One region of the Methylosinus sp. KRF6 genome, then DNA from elsewhere that is predicted to be linked to it. Evidence: riboswitches for the same ligand, from Rfam matches in the RefSeq annotation. Region 1 holds a riboswitch; the other holds the start of a gene.
The links. Region 1 has a riboswitch for cobalamin ahead of KP010_RS20790 (TonB-dependent siderophore receptor). Riboswitches for the same ligand answer to the same signal wherever they lie in the genome.
Positions count from the first base shown of each region.

Region 1 (7,719 bases):
CCGAGCCGGTCAGGAAGGCATGCACGAAGGCGCCCGGAAAGCCGGAGACGACGATGAGCATGGCGTTGCGGAACACATGGCCATAGAGCACGCGATTCTCGGTCAGGCCCTTCATGCGCGCCGTCTGCACATATTGCTTGCGGATCTCGTCGAGGAAAGAGTTCTTGGTCAAAAAGGTCTGTGTCGCGAAGGCGCCGAGCGTCATGGCGAGCACGGGCAGGAAGATGTGCCAGAGATAATCGCCCACCTTGCCGATGAGCGACAGCTCCGAGAAATTCTCCGAGACGAGGCCGCGTAGCGGAAAAATCTGCCAGAAGGAGCCGCCGGCGAAGAGCACGATGAGCAGCATTGCGAAGAGAAAGCTCGGGATCGCATAGCCGATGATGACGAGATTGGAGGTCCAGGCGTCGAAGCGCTCGCCGTCGCGCACCGCCTTGGCGATGCCGAGCGGAATGGAGACGGAATAGGAGATCAGCGTCATCCATAGGCCGAGCGACATGGAGACGGGCAGCTTCTCGCCGATGAGCTTCAGCACGCTCTCGTCGCGAAAATAGCTGCGGCCGAAGTCGAAGACGGCGTAATTCTTCACCATCAGCAGGAAGCGTTCCCAGGCCGGCTTGTCGAAGCCGAACTGCTTTTCCAGCTCTGCGATGAATTTGGGGTCGAGCCCCTGCGCGCCGCGATATTTGGAGGCGCCTTCCGCGCCGGCGCCGGGCGTCGCCGCGCCGCCGCGGCCGACATCGCCGCCGCCGCCGGAAAAGCGCGAGGTCGCGCCCATGTCATAGCCCTGCAGCTGCGCGATGACGCGCTCGACAGGGCCGCCCGGCGCGAATTGCACAATGGCGAAGGAGATGAGCATGATGCCGAGGATCGTCGGGATCATCAGCAGCAAGCGTCGCAGAATATAGGCGGCCATATTCGTTCAACGCCCCGTGTAGTTGATCTTGCGCGCTTTGGCGTCGTCCCACCACCATGTCGCGGCTATGCCCGGGTCGAAGCGTGGGTAGCGCTCCGGGCGGCCGAACACATCCCAATGGGCGATCCAATGCGTCGGCTTGTAATAATGCGGAATCCAATAATAGCCCGCGATCAGCACACGATCGAGAGCGCGGCAGATTGCGACGAGCTCGGCGCGCGAGTTTGCGAGCAGCGCCTTTTCGATGAGGGCGTCGACGACCGGATCGGCGACGCCGATCACATTGCGTTCGCCTTTGGTTCCCGCCGCTCGGGAGCCGAACATGACGCGCAGTTCCTCGCCCGGCGAATAGCCCATGCGCGGGCGCTCCATGATGATGTCGTAGTCGAAATCGTCGAGCCGCGCCTTGTATTGCGCGGAGTCGACGATCCGGATGCGCGCATTGACGCCGATAAGCTTCAGATTTTTGACGAAGGGCTGGGTGAGACGTTCGAAGAAGCTCGAATTATAGAGAAATTCGACTTCGATCGGTTTGCCGCTCGGCAGGCGCGTCACGCCGTCCCTGCGCGTGCACCCGGCCTCGGTCAGCAGATCGATGGCCTTGCGAAGCAGATTGCGGTCTTGACCAGATCCATCGGAGACGGGCGGCTGGAAGGGCGCATCGAAGACTTCTTTCGGCAGCTGATCGAGAAAGGGCTCCAGCAGCACGAGCTCAGCGGGCGTCGGCGGACCTACCGCCTCGAGGTCCGAATTCTCGAAATAGGAGCTCGTCCGCTTGTAGGAATCATACATAAGGTTGTGATTGGTCCACTCGAAGTCGAAAGCGTAGCCGAGCGCCTTGCGCACGCGCGGATCGGAAAAAACCGGCCGGCGAATGTTCAAAAACCAGCCTTGAGAGTTGGAATTGTTGTAGTCTGGGATTTCCTCGCGCTTGACGCGCCCCTCGCGAAAGGCGGGGAAGTCGTAGCCTGTCGCCCAAATCGCGGAAGTGAACTCCTCGTGCGCGGTGAAGGAGCCGGCTTTGAACGCCTCGAAGGCGACGTTGCGATCAGCGTAATAGTCGAAGCGGATCACGTCGAAATTGGCTTGGCCGACATTGACCGGCAAGTCTTTCGCCCAATAGTCCGGCACGCGCTCGAAGGATATGAAACGGCCCGGGTTGAAGGGCCCGACCTTATAGGCCGAAGAGCCGAGAGGCGGCTCCATCGTCGTCTCGTTGAACTGGTGTTTCGTATAAAATGCTTTGGAGAAAATCGGCTGACTGGCGACCACGATCGGCAGGTCGCGCGTGCGACTCGGCGCGAGCTTCACGACGAGAATGTCGTCTGCGATCGCCGTCGCGCTCACGAGGTCGCGCAGCGATTGCGAGATCGACGGATGGCCCTCATTTTTCAAAATATCGAGAGAGAAGGCGACGTCATGGGCAGTGAGCGGCGAGCCGTCGTGAAAGCGCGCTTCTCTGCGTAGCATAAAAGTGTAGGTGAGCTTGTCGGCAGAAATGCGGACCTGCTTGGCGACGAGGCCGTAGAGCGCGTCGCGCTCGTCGAGGCTGCCTGCCATCAGCGTGTCATAGATGAGCCCGACGCCCGCCGCCGGATTGCCGCGCAAAATATAGGGGTTGAGCGAATCGTAGCTGCTCGTCTCGGGCGGCGGCGGCTCCATCACCAGCGTTCCGCCCTTGGGCGCCTTGGGGTTCACATAGGCGAAATGCGGAAAATCCGCGGGCTCGGCGAGCTCGCCGAAAATGGAGAGCCCATGGCTCTCGGTCTCGCCAGCGGCAGCTTCGGCGAGGGCGGGGCGCAGGGCCCATTCCGGCAGGGCCAGCCCCGCGAGGCTCGAGATGGCGGCGAGCGCCCGGCGGCGCGTCACGGGAAGAAAATTGCGTGTTTCAGCCAAGGTGATCTCGCTTTCGGGGCGTCAGGGCTGGCGTGAGCGCGGCGGCTCACGCGAATCCCGCGATTATGTCGGATTTTCGGGATGAAGCCATATGAGATTGCAGTCGCTTCCCATATGACGCGCGAGCCGGGGCCGCGGTTCCGCCTTCCGCGGGAGGGCGCCGGATACGCGAGGAAAACGCCGCTTTTCAGGCAGCGGGACCGCGGGCGGGCTTCTCCCGCGCGATTTGCGGAAGCTAAATGTTGTGTCCGCTGGCCAAGGCGCCGTATTCGATGGCCCCTTTCGTATCGCGTCGGGAGCGCAGCCGAGATGACCAGAGAGCCCCGCCCGTTCCGCCATCAGGCCTTCGTCGACGGCGCCTTCGTCGGCGCCGACAATGGCGCGACCTTCGCCGTTCGCGATCCGGCCACGGGCGCGGTATTGGCCGAGGTCCCGGACCTGGGCGCGGCCGAGACGCGCCGCGCGATCGAGGCGGCCGAGCGCGCTTTGCCCGGCTGGCGCGGCAAGCTCGCCAAGGAGCGCGCGCAAATATTGCGGCGCCTGCATGATCTGCTGCTCGCCGATCAGGAGCGCCTCGCGCAGATCATCACCGCGGAGCAGGGCAAGCCGATCGCCGAGGCGCGCGGCGAGATCGCCTATGCCGCGGCCTATTTCGACTGGTTTGCGGAGGAGGGCCGCCGCGTCTATGGCGACGTAATTCCGCAGCAGGCGCGCGAGAAGCGCATTCTCGTGTTCAAGCAGGCGATCGGCGTCACCGCCGCGATCACGCCCTGGAATTTCCCTTCCGCCATGATCGCGCGCAAGGCCGGCGCGGCGCTCGCCGCCGGCTGCACCATGGTGGTGAAGCCTGCCGAGCTGACGCCGCTCTCGGCCATAGCGCTCGCAGAGGTCGCGCAGCGCGCCGGCGTGCCGGACGGCGTGCTCAATGTGGTGACGACCAATGACCCCGCCAGCGTCGGCGTGGAGCTGACCTCCAATCCGACCGTGCGCAAGATCAGCTTCACCGGCTCGACCGAAGTGGGGAAAATTCTTCTGCGTCAGGCGGCGGAGAATGTGCAGAAATGCTCGATGGAGCTGGGCGGCAACGCGCCTTTCATCGTCTTCGCCGACGCCGATGTCGATCTCGCCGTGAAGGGCGCGCTCGCGACCAAATATCGCAACAGCGGCCAGACCTGCGTCTGCGCCAATCGCTTCCTCGTGCATAGGGATGTCGCCGAGGCTTTCGGCGCCAAGCTCGCCGAGGCGGCCTCGAAGCTGAAGGTCGGGCGCGGCGTCGAGCCCGGCGTCGTCATCGGTCCGCTGATCGAGGAGGCGGCGGTCGAGAAGGTCGAGCGTCTCGTCGCCGACGCCCGCGCGCGCGGCGCGAAAGTGCTGACCGGCGGCGGTCGCCATGAGCTCGGCGGCAATTTCTATGCGCCGACCGTGCTCTTCGATACGCGGCCGGACATGCAGATCTTCGCGGAGGAGATCTTCGGCCCCGTCGCCGCGATCACCACTTTCGAGGATGAAGCGGAGGCGATCCGCCTCGCCAATTCGACGCATTATGGCCTCGCCGCTTATTTCTACAGCCGCGACATAGCGCGCGTGTTCCGCGTCGCAGAGCAGCTCGAGTTCGGCATGGTCGGCGTCAATGAGTCGCTCATGTCGAGCGAGGCGGCGCCTTTCGGCGGCGTGAAGCAGTCGGGCATGGGACGCGAGGGCTCCAAATACGGCATAGAGAGCTATCTCGAGATCAAATATGTCTGTCTCGGCAATATGTGAGGCGCTCAGCCCGCGCGATTCGGCGTGCCCAGCACGTGCACGTCGGGCGCGATCATCACATTGTCGAAACGCTGCGTGAACATCGGCGCCGCGAAGAAGGCGACGGCGCGCAGCGTTTCCTCGCCCGTGTTGACGAGATCATGCCGTAGCGGCGTAGGAATGACGAAGACGTCGCCTGGCCGCACATGATGGGTGACGCCGCCCTCGGCGCGCAATTCGCCGGAGCCGCCGAGAATATATTGCGTCTCCTCGGTGGCGTCGGTGTGCCAGCCGAGCCGTCCGCCGGGCTCGATCTCATAGACGATGGTCGAGGACTGCGTCGCTCCATGCTCGCCGCAGGAGGCGAAGGCGCCCGCCCAGCGCACGCTCGGATCGTCCACGCCGCCGACTTGCGCGCGCGGGAGGTCATTGGTGGCGACGAGGTGAATGGCGCTCATTTGTTTTCTCCGAAATTCTAATCGAATTTTCCGTGGGGCGAGACCCGAGGGCGATGCCCACCGTCGTCCAAACGCGCCGCGCGCGGCTTCGTTCCGCACATGCGCGCGGGCGCTTGACACGGCGGCGCGGCGCGGCTCTATTGAAAGGGATGGTTCCCTCTCGAGGGATCAAAAGGGAATGCGGTGAGCGCCGGCGACGGGGCGAAGCCGCGGCTGCCCCCGCAACTGTGAGCGGTGAGCCGAGGATCAAACGAGCCACTGGAGCCATGCGCTCCGGGAAGGCGATCCGAAGGCGCTGACCCGCGAGCCAGGAGACCTGCCATCAGTCGTGGTCACGCGCGATAGCGTCGGGCGGGGTGCACCGAGGCGGCCGAGACCCTTTTCGCTTTGCGCGAGAGGGCCGCGACCTTTCGCAGTGACGGCCCACGTCTGCTGCGAGTCGTTCAGCAATGTCTTCCCTGTCCCATCGGGCCGCCCTCGCGGGCGCCGCTTCTCGTTTTGCGCTTTTTTCCGCCGTGCTTCTCCTTCCCGCTCGCGCCGCGGGACAGGAGGCGCTTCCTGCCGTCGAAATCGGCGCGGCGACCATCGTCTCCGCCGATCGCGTCGAAGAGCGCGTCGACAAATCCTCCTCCGCCGTCACCGTGATCCCTTCCGCGCAGATCGAGAAGCGCGGCGCGAGCGGCCTCACCGAGGCGCTGCGCGGCGCGCCGGGCCTCGATCTCTATGAGACCGGCGGCCCCGGCGCGCAGACCTCCGTCTTTCTGCGTGGCGCGACGCCCGGCCAGACGCTGGTCCTCGTCGATGGCGTGCGCATCGGCGATTCGTCCTCCACTGATGGCTCCGTCGATCTCGGCGGCCTCGTCGCCACGGACATAGAGCGCATAGAGGTGCTGCGCGGCCCGCAATCGGCGCTCTATGGCTCCGACGCCATGGGCGGCGTCATTCACATCGTCACGCGCAAAGGCGAGGGGCGGCCGCGCGCGTCTCTCTCCCTGGAAGGCGGCTCCTATGGAACCGCGCATTTGCGCGCGCGCGTCTCGGGAAGCGAGGATCGCTTGTGGTATGCATTCGCGATCGATGCGCTGACGATCGACGGCCATCCGCGCTATGGCTATCGCATTGCGCGGCCGCTGACGATCGGCGACGGCAAGACGCCTCTGCCGCCTCTGCCGCCCAATGACCCGACCAGAAAAGGCGGCGCCAGCGCGCGCCTCGGCTATCGCGTGAACGAGGATATCGCGGTCGAAGCCGCATTCTTCGGCTATGACAGCGCCATCCGCTTCGACAATCCCTATTCCTTCTCGGCGATCGACGTCTACGATCCACAGAACCATCAACATGCGACATTTGCGCAAGGGTATGCGCGCATCGACGCCGACATGTTCGACAAGGCCTTGCACAATCGCTTCACTTTGTTCGGCAATGTGACGAACCGCGACGTCTGGCAGGCGCGCTCCTGCTATGATGCGAGCTACGACGCCTATAATTGCCTGCGCGGCTATCGTGGAACGCGGCGCGGCTTCGAATATCAGGGCGATCTTTCGCTCGGCGGCTTTGGTCTTCTGACCTTCGGCGCGCGCAATGAGACGGAGTCCGTCCACACGTCGCAGGACCCCGTTCCGCCGACCACATTCACGCCGATCGACGCTGCGCAGACGACGCATTCGGGCTTCGCGCAGCATAAGCTCACCTTGCTCGAGCGCGTCGATCTCTCCTATGGCGGACGTATCGACGCTGTCGATCAGAACCGCACATTCGCGACATGGCGCGCGACCGCCGCCTATCGCCTTGAGGAGACGGGGACCAAATTGCGCGGCAGCGCCGGCACCGGCGCGCGCGTCGCCTCGCTCTATCAGCGCTTCAGCCAATATGGCGATCCTGCTCTCGCGCCGGAGACGAGCGTCGGATATGACGTCGGCGTCGATCAATCTTTGTTCGGCGAGCGTCTCTACGCATCGCTGTCGCTGTTCGAAAATCGCTTTCGCGATCTCATCGAGTTCGGTCGCGCGCCGAGCTGCGCGGCGACGCAGGCTTTCGGCTGCTACTACAATGTTGGCCGCGCGCGCACGAAAGGCGTCGAATTTTCCGGCGAGGCGATCGTCGTTCCCGGCGAATGGCGTTTGCGCGCGAGCTACACGCATCTCGCTGCGGAAAATCTTACGACGCATCGCAGCCTGTTCCGCCGGCCGCGCGACAAGGCGACAGGCTCCGTCATCTACACGGGAATCGCAGGGCTGGAGCTCGAGGCGCGCCTCGCCTTCGTCGGGCCGAACCCCGACTATGACTATATTTTCTCGCAGCGTGTGACGCTCGCGCCTTACGCAAAGCTCGATCTCTTCGCCGATTACAAGATCGACGAGCGCATGTCGGTGTTCGCGCGGATCGAGAACGTCAATGACGCGCGCTATGAGGAAGTCTTCAATTATGGAACGGCGGGACGCTCCATCTATGGCGGCGTGAAATTCAGCTGGTGACGCGGTTTCAGGGAGAATAAACCAATGACGAATGCGACGCCGCAACGGCGCCTGGAGCCGGATGGAACGCCGGTCGATGTCTTCGCTCTGCCGACCGACGCGCAGAGCCTCGAAGCGCTCTTGCGCGATCTCTTCGAAAATCATTGGCGCGAGATCGTGTTCGGGCCGATCATTCAAGGCGCGGCCTTCGAAATTCATGTCGATCATGCGCCGACGCATATTGGTCTTCTCGACG
Region 1 covers NZ_JAHLJF010000005.1:10,000-17,718, reverse strand. Annotated here, with positions in the region: gene KP010_RS20810 (microcin C ABC transporter permease YejB) at 1-916, opposite strand, end outside; gene KP010_RS20805 (extracellular solute-binding protein) at 923-2,812, opposite strand; gene KP010_RS20800 (NAD-dependent succinate-semialdehyde dehydrogenase) at 3,122-4,573, shown strand; gene KP010_RS20795 (cupin domain-containing protein) at 4,579-5,010, opposite strand; cobalamin riboswitch at 5,144-5,349, shown strand; gene KP010_RS20790 (TonB-dependent siderophore receptor) at 5,460-7,484, shown strand; gene KP010_RS20785 (hypothetical protein) at 7,509-7,719, shown strand, end outside.

Region 2 (7,719 bases), on a different contig from region 1:
CCCATGTCCTCGATGACCTTGTGACCGGCCGAGATTAGCGCAGCGTTTATGGCTGAAAAGGGGCATGTGGCGCTTTGCGCGCTCTGCGGAAAACTATCTCGACGACTGTTGCAACAAGGTCACAAGTTTTCGCGTTTCGCCACATGCCGGACGCCTCCACGACGCATCCGGCTACGCATTGCGACATAGAAACGACCCAGTCCACATTGCGCCTGCGCGGCCGCCGGCGCCGATCGCTGGCGCTCGCGGCGGGAGGGGCCTATATCGTTCGAGGAAGGTCCGCCTCGGAGGAAGGCGAGCGAAGCCGAAGGTCGCCCGATGCACGCCGTCTCGCCCGATTTTTCCGCCACGCTCGTTTCGGCGCGCGGCGATATGCGCGGTTCGGTGCGCGTCCCGCGCGAGACCGTCGGCTTTCGCCGCCTCTTCATCTTCCTCGGCCCGGGCTATCTCGTCGCCACCGGCTATATGGACCCCGGCAATTGGGCGACCGCCCTCGCCGGCGGCTCCAAATTCGGCACGGCTCTGCTCTTCGTCGCCGTCCTGTCCAGCCTGATGGCGATCGTGCTGCAATCGCTGACGGCGCGGCTCGGCCTCGCCACAGGGCTCGATCTCGCCAGCGCCTGCCGCCGCCGTTTTCCGCGCACGGCCTCGATGGGGCTCTGGCTCCTGGCCGAGGCGGGCATATTGGCGACCGATCTCGCCGAGGTCATCGGCACGGCGATCGGCCTGCAATTGCTGTTTGGCCTGCCGCTCGCTTTCGGCGTCGTCGTCACTCTGCTCGATACTTTCCTCGTGCTCGCCTTCGAGCGCCTCGGCTTTCGCAAGATCGAGCTTTTCGTCGTCGCCATGCTGGGGATCATCGCGCTCGCCTTCGGCGGCCAGCTGCTGCTGGCGCGGCCCGATCTCGGCGCGGTCGCCGCCGGCCTGGTCCCCACCCGGGCGCTGATCGAAAATCCCGAGATGCTCTATATCGGCCTCGGCATTCTCGGCGCGACCGTGATGCCGCACAATCTCTTCCTGCACTCTTATATCGTGCAGACGCGCGACGTCGGCTCCGGCCCGGCCGACCGCCGCGAGGCGATCGACTTCGCCATTTTCGACAGCTCGCTGGCGCTGCTCTTCGCGCTCGTCATCAATGGCTCGATTCTGGTGCTTGCGGCGTCGGTGTTCCACGCCTCCGGCCATACCGAGGTCGCCGAGCTCGGCCAGGCCTATACGCTGATCGCCCCGCTGCTCGGCGCGCCGATCGCCGCCAAGCTCTTCGCCATCGCGCTCATCGCCTGCGGCCTCAACTCCACGGTGACGGCGACACTCGCCGGGCAGATCGTGATGGAGGGCTTCCTCGAGCTGCGCATGAGGCCGGCGCTGCGGCGCCTGATCACGCGGCTCATCGCCATCGTCCCGGCCGTCGCCGTCACGCTGATCGCCGGGGAAGAGGCGACCGCCCATCTGCTGGTGCTGAGCCAGGTGGTGCTGAGCTTCACTCTGCCTTTCGCCGTCGGGCCCCTGGTCTGGTTCACCGCCTCGCGCAAATTCATGGGCGAACTCACGGCGCCGCGGGCGACCACCGCCGTCGCGGCCGTCATCGCGCTGGCCATTATCGCGCTCAACGGCAAGCTCATCCTCGACGCGATCCTCGGCTGATCTTAACCCTCCCTTGACCATGTGGTCCGGCAAGGCGGCGTTTACCATGCGCGCGCCGGAACAATCCCTTTGCGCGCGACGTTCTTTCCCAGCCGAGGCGGCGCCGAGAGCCTCCTCGATCAAAGCAAGGAAAGAACGGCATGATTCGACATATGGTTTATGCAGCGGCTCTGATCGGCGCGCTGATGCTGCCCGGCGCGGCCTCCGCCCGCGGCCACCATCATCACGGCCATCACCATCACGGCCACCACCACCACCACCGCCACCATCATCATCACGGCCGCCATCATCATCACGGCCATCACGGCCATCACGCCGGGCGCCACGCCGGATGGGGCGGCGGTTATGGCGGGGGGTATTATGGACGGTCCTATTATGCGGGACCACGCTATTACGCGGGGCCGCGCGTCGCCCCCAACGCCTGCTGGCGCTGGTGGAACGGCCGCCGTCACTGGGTCTGCTGATCGCGGCTCGTCGATCGGCTCCCGGCGAGGCCTCGGCCGGCCGGGACGCCGCTCTCAGAACTCGACGCCCTTCTGCGCCTTCACCCCGGCCTGGAAATGATGCTTCACCAGCGTCATCTCGGTAACGAGATCGGCGATGGCGATCAGTTCGGGCTTGGCGTTTCGGCCGGTGACGACGACATGCAGATCGCCGCGCCGGGCCGTTAGCGCCTCGACCACCTCCGCCAGCGGCAGATGCTCATAGCGCAGCGCGATCGACAATTCGTCGAGCACCAGCAGTCTTATCGACGCATCGGCCATCATCTCCTTCGCGGCGTCCCAGGCGCGGCGGGCCGCAGCCTCGTCGCGGACGCGGTCCTGCGTCTCCCAGGTGAAGCCCTCGCCGAGCGTGCGCCAGCAGAGCAGCTCCTCCTCTGCGCCGAGCTTCTCGAGGATTCGCCGCTCGCCGGTGTCCCAGGCGCCCTTGCCGAATTGCACGACGCCCACGCGGAAACCATGCCCCATGGCCCGCAGAGCGAGGCCGAAGGCCGCGGTCGATTTGCCCTTGCCGGGGCCGGTATGGACCATCAGCAGGCCCTTCTCGGCGATGCTCTTGCCGGCGACCTCGGCGTCCTGCACGGCCTTACGCTTCTCCATCTTCTCGCGATGGCGGCGGGCGGCGTCTTCTTCCGCGACTTCCGACATGATCAGCGCCTCCTAGCCGTTTGACGGCTCCTTCTCTCCGTCATATGACTGTTCGCGACGGTCCTCCGCAAGGAGGCGAAGAGGGAATGCGGTAGGGGCTCGCCCCGATCCGCGGCTGCCCCCGCAACTGTGAGCGGCGAGCGCGAGCCCGTGAGGCCACTGGGTGAAAGCCCGGGAAGGCGGCGAGCGCAGCGACCCGTGAGCCAGGAGACCTGCCGTCCAGCGAAACCACGAATGCCGCCGGTGGGGCGGCGAGGAGCAGAACATGACCACGAAGACCCTTTCCGCCGCCGCGATTCTCTCCGCCAGCCGCCTCGAGATCCTGCGCGCCGCGCTGGTCGTCTTCACGCTCGGCGCCGGCCTCGTCTATCTCGCCGGCTTCTCCTATGCGAGCGTCGCGCATAACGCAGCGCATGATTCGCGCCATTCGCTCGGCTTCCCCTGCCACTGACGCAGCGGTGATCCAGCGACTCCTCGCGGTCGGCCTATTGGCCGGCCTTCTCGCGGGGCTCGCGGTCGCGGCCCTGCAGAATGTCACCACGACTCCGCTGATCCTCGCCGCCGAGGTCTATGAGACCGCGGCCGAGCAGGCCCATGCGGGAGGCGAGGCGCATCAGCACGAGCACGCCGCCGAGTCCGCTTGGGAGCCCGCGCCGGGCCTCCAGCGCACCGCCGTGACCAGCGTCGCGACGAGCGTCACCGCGGTCGGCTACGCTTTCGTGCTGCTCGCGCTGATGCTGCTCTCCGGCGAGACGATCGAACCCAAGCGCGCCGCGCTCTGGGGCGCCTGCGCCTTCGCCTCCACCGGCCTCGCCACCAGTCTCGGCCTCGCGCCGGAACTGCCGGGCAGCGCCGCCGGCGATCTCGCCGCGCGCCAATTCTGGTGGATCGGCACCGCGGCCGCGACCGGCGCCGGCCTTTTCGCCGTGCTGCGCGTCGAGCGTCCGCTCATCAAAGCACTGGGTGTCGCGCTGATTCTCGCGCCGCATCTCATCGGCGCGCCGCAGCCGCCCGCGCCCGAGAGCACCGCGCCAGCCGAACTGGCCGCGCGTTTCGCCGCCGCTTCTCTCGCCATTCACGCGATCACCTGGATTCTGGTCGGCGCGGCGGTCGGCTTCGTCTGGCGGCATCTCTCGACAAAGACCAGCGCGGAGGCCGCGGCGTGAGCACATTCGCCAAAATCCCCGCGACCATCGTCACCGGATTTCTCGGCGCCGGCAAGACGACGCTGATTCGCCACATCCTCGAGACGGCGCGTGGCCGCCGCCTCGCACTCGTCATCAACGAGTTCGGCGATGTCGGCGTCGACGGCGATATTCTTCGCGCCTGCGGCGTGGAGAATTGCCCGGAGGAAAACATCGTCGAACTGGCCAATGGGTGCCTCTGCTGCACGGTGGCCGACGATTTCGCGCCGGCGATCGAGGCGCTGCTCGCGCATCCGAACCGGCCGGAGCACATCATCATCGAGACCTCCGGCCTCGCTCTGCCCAAGCCTCTGGTCAAAGCCTTCGAATGGCCGACGATCCGCCCGCATCTCACCGTTGACGGCGTCATCGCCGTGGTGGACGGCCCGGCGGTGGCGGCAGGCCGCTTCGCCGACGATCTCGACGCCATCGCGAAAGAGCGCGCCGAAACCCTCGCGATCGACCACGACAATCCGCTGGAAGAAGTTTTCGAGGATCAACTGCTCTGCGCCGATCTCATCGTGCTCAACAAGACCGATTTGCTGAGTGCGGAAGAGGAAGCGCAAGTCACGGAGCAAATCCGCGCCACTGCGCCACGCGCGGTAAAGCTGCTGCGCGCCAGCGAGGGCAGGCTCGACCCCGCCATTCTGCTCGGTCTCGGCGCGGCGGCGGAGGACGATCTCGCCAATCGCCCCTCTCATCATGATACGGAAGAGGACCACGATCACGACGATTTCGAGAGCTTCATCGTCGAGATCGCCGCCGCGCGCGACCCGGCCGAGCTGATCGAGCGCTTGGCTCGCGTCGCCGAGGCGCATGATGTTTTGCGCATGAAAGGCTTCGTCGAGATCGCCGGCAAGCCGATGCGCCTATTGGTGCAGGGCGTCGGCGCGCGCTTTCGTCATCAGTTCGACCGCCCCTGGCGCGCCGATGAGAATCGCGCGAGCCGCCTCGTCGTCATCGGCGAAAAGGGTCTCGATCGCGCGGGCGTGACGGCCATGCTGACGAGCTGAGGACGCGCCATGCATCTGCTCGCGCGCGATCTCCATGGCCTCGACGATAATGAGGCGGCGGTCGACCTCGGGCAGACGCCCGCGAAGATCGTCTTCCTCTCCTTCTCCGACGCCGAGCTTTCCCTCCTCGCCGAGCTGCATGAGCAGAACGCCGCGCTTCCCTCCTTGCGCTGCGCCTCGCTCGCCAGGCTGAAGCACCCCTATTCGGTCGATCTCTATATCGACAAGGTCGCGCGTCATGCGCGGCTCGTGGTCGTCCGCCTGCTCGGCGGCAAGGATTATTGGGCCTATGGCGTCGACGAGCTCGCGACCGCAGCGAAAATGCGCGGCTTCGCGCTGGCGATCGTTCCGGGCGACATGCACAGCGATGAAAGACTGGAGCGCGCCTCCACGCTTTCTTCCGACGCGCTCACGCGCATCTGGTCCTTCTTCCGCGACGGCGGCCCGGACAATCTACGTTCCTTCCTCGGCTACGCCGCGACTCTCGCAGGAACGCCCACGCCCTGGAGCGAGAGCGCGCCCGCGCCGCTCGCCGGCCGCTGCGAACAAGCCTGCCGCACCGCCCTCGGCGCCAACCCTCCCCCTCATGCTGAGGAGGCGGCGCAGCCGCCGTCTCGAAGCACGAAGAGGACGGCTCTCCCGTCCATCGAGACGCCCGCTGCGCGGGCTCCTCAGGATGAGGGAGCCTCCGGCCAATCGAGCGGCGCACAGGCGGCGTCGGCTCCGCGCGCGCTCGTCACCTTCTATCGCTCCGCCTGGCTCGCCGGCGATTTCGCACCGATCGTCGCGCTCGCCGATACGCTGCATGACCGCGGCTTCTGCGTCGAAGCCTATTTCGTCGCCAGCCTCAAGGACGCCGCCTGCGAGACGCTGCTCGCGCAGACGATCGCAGAATTCCGTCCCGATGTGATTCTCAACGCCACCGCCTTCTCCGCGCGCACGGAAGGCGGCTCGGTGCTCGATCGCGCCGACGCGCCTGTTCTCCAAATCGCGCTCGCCACTTCGACGCGCGAAGCCTGGGAGAACTCCAAGCGCGGCGCCAATGGCGCCGATCTCGCGATGAATGTCGTGCTGCCCGAGGTGGACGGCCGCATCTTCGCCGGCGCCGTCTCGTTCAAGGCGCAAACGCGCGAACGCGCAGCGAGCGAATTCGCGGAAATCCGCCATTCGCCCGAGCCGTCGCGCATAGATCACGTCGCGGCGCTCGCCCAAAATTGGGCGCGCCTGCGCCGCCTCGGGCATAGCGAGAAAAATCTCGCGCTGGTGCTCTCCGATTATCCGGCCCGACGGGGACGCGGCGGCTATGCGATCGGCCTCGACACGCCGCAAAGCGTGATCGCCATTTGCGATCTGCTGCGCGACGCCGGTTACGAAATCGGATCTCTCGATCATGACGGCGGAGAGACGACAGCTCCCGATCTCGTCATGCGCGCGCTCGAGGACGCTGCGCATTGCGCCGAGCTGCCGCTCGCCGAATATCATCGCCTCTTCGCCACGCTGCCGGACGACTTCACGCGGCAAGTCCTCGCCGCCTGGGGCGCGCCAGAAGAAGATCCGGCGCTCGCGAAAGGCGCCTTTCGCTTTTCCTGCATAGAGACCGGCAAGCTCGTCGTCGCATTGCAGCCGGATCGCGGAAGCAGAGCCGAACGTCGCGAGACCTATCACGACGCCGAGCTCGCGCCGCGCCACGCCTATGTCGCTTTCTATCTGTGGCTCCGCCACAGTCGACGCATAGACGCGCTGATTCATCTCGGCACACATGGCACGCTGGAATGGCTGCCCGGCAAATCGGCGATGCTCGGCCCGTCTTGCGCGCCACAGGTTTTGCTCGGCGCCACGCCGCTCGTCTATCCTTTCATCGTCAATGATCCGGGCGAGGCGGCGCAAGCCAAGCGCCGCGCCGGCGCGGTGACGATCGGCCATATGACTCCGCCGCTCGTCGAAGCTGGACTCGTCGCCGAGGCGGAGGAGATAGAGAGCCTGCTCGACGAATATGCGAGCGCCGCGACTCTCGATCCACGCCGCGCCGAGCTGGTGGCGGAAACGATTCTCGATGTCGCCGAACGCAGCGGCCTCGCGCAGGACTGCGGCGTCACACGCGAGACCGATCGCGCGGAAGCATTGGCGCGGCTCGACGCCTGGCTCTGCGATGTGAAGGAAATGCGCATCGGCGATGGGCTGCACATATTCGGCGAAGGGCCATGCGGCGCAGCCGAAGCGAGCGGCTTGCTGCGTGCGCTCGCGGGCGGTTTCGTCGAGCCCGGCCCGGCTGGCGCCCCCTCGCGCGGACGCGCCGATGTTCTGCCCACAGGCCGCAATCTCTTCTGCATCGATCCGCGCCATGTTCCGACGCGCACCGCGCATGATATCGGCGCCCGCGCGGCGCGCGAGGTGATGATGCGTCATGCGCAAGAGCATGGCGAATGGCCGCGCAATATCGTGCTCGATCTCTGGGGCAGCGCGACCATCCGCACCGGCGGCGAGGATTTCGCGCAAGCGCTGGCGCTGATAGGCGTCGCGCCGCTCTGGGACAACGCCAGCGCGCGCGTCTGCGGCTTCGAGATCCTGCCGCTCGCGAGCCGCGATTTTCCACGCGTCGACGTCACGCTGCATATATCGGGGCTCTTTCGCGATATGTTCCCCGGCCTCATCGCGCTCTACCATGACGCTGTCGCAGCTGTGGCGGCGCTCGATGAAGAGGACGAGTCCAATCCGCTCGCCGCCGCTCGC
Region 2 covers NZ_JAHLJF010000001.1:724,755-732,473, forward strand. Annotated here, with positions in the region: gene KP010_RS03450 (Nramp family divalent metal transporter) at 319-1,644, shown strand; gene KP010_RS03455 (hypothetical protein) at 1,785-2,108, shown strand; gene cobO (cob(I)yrinic acid a,c-diamide adenosyltransferase) at 2,163-2,792, opposite strand; cobalamin riboswitch at 2,834-3,027, shown strand; gene KP010_RS03465 (CbtB-domain containing protein) at 3,058-3,243, shown strand; gene KP010_RS03470 (CbtA family protein) at 3,251-3,958, shown strand; gene cobW (cobalamin biosynthesis protein CobW) at 3,955-4,989, shown strand; gene cobN (cobaltochelatase subunit CobN) at 4,999-7,719, shown strand, end outside.
Region 2: linked by a shared signal. The riboswitch ahead of KP010_RS03465 (CbtB-domain containing protein) and the one ahead of KP010_RS20790 (TonB-dependent siderophore receptor) in region 1 are both predicted to bind cobalamin.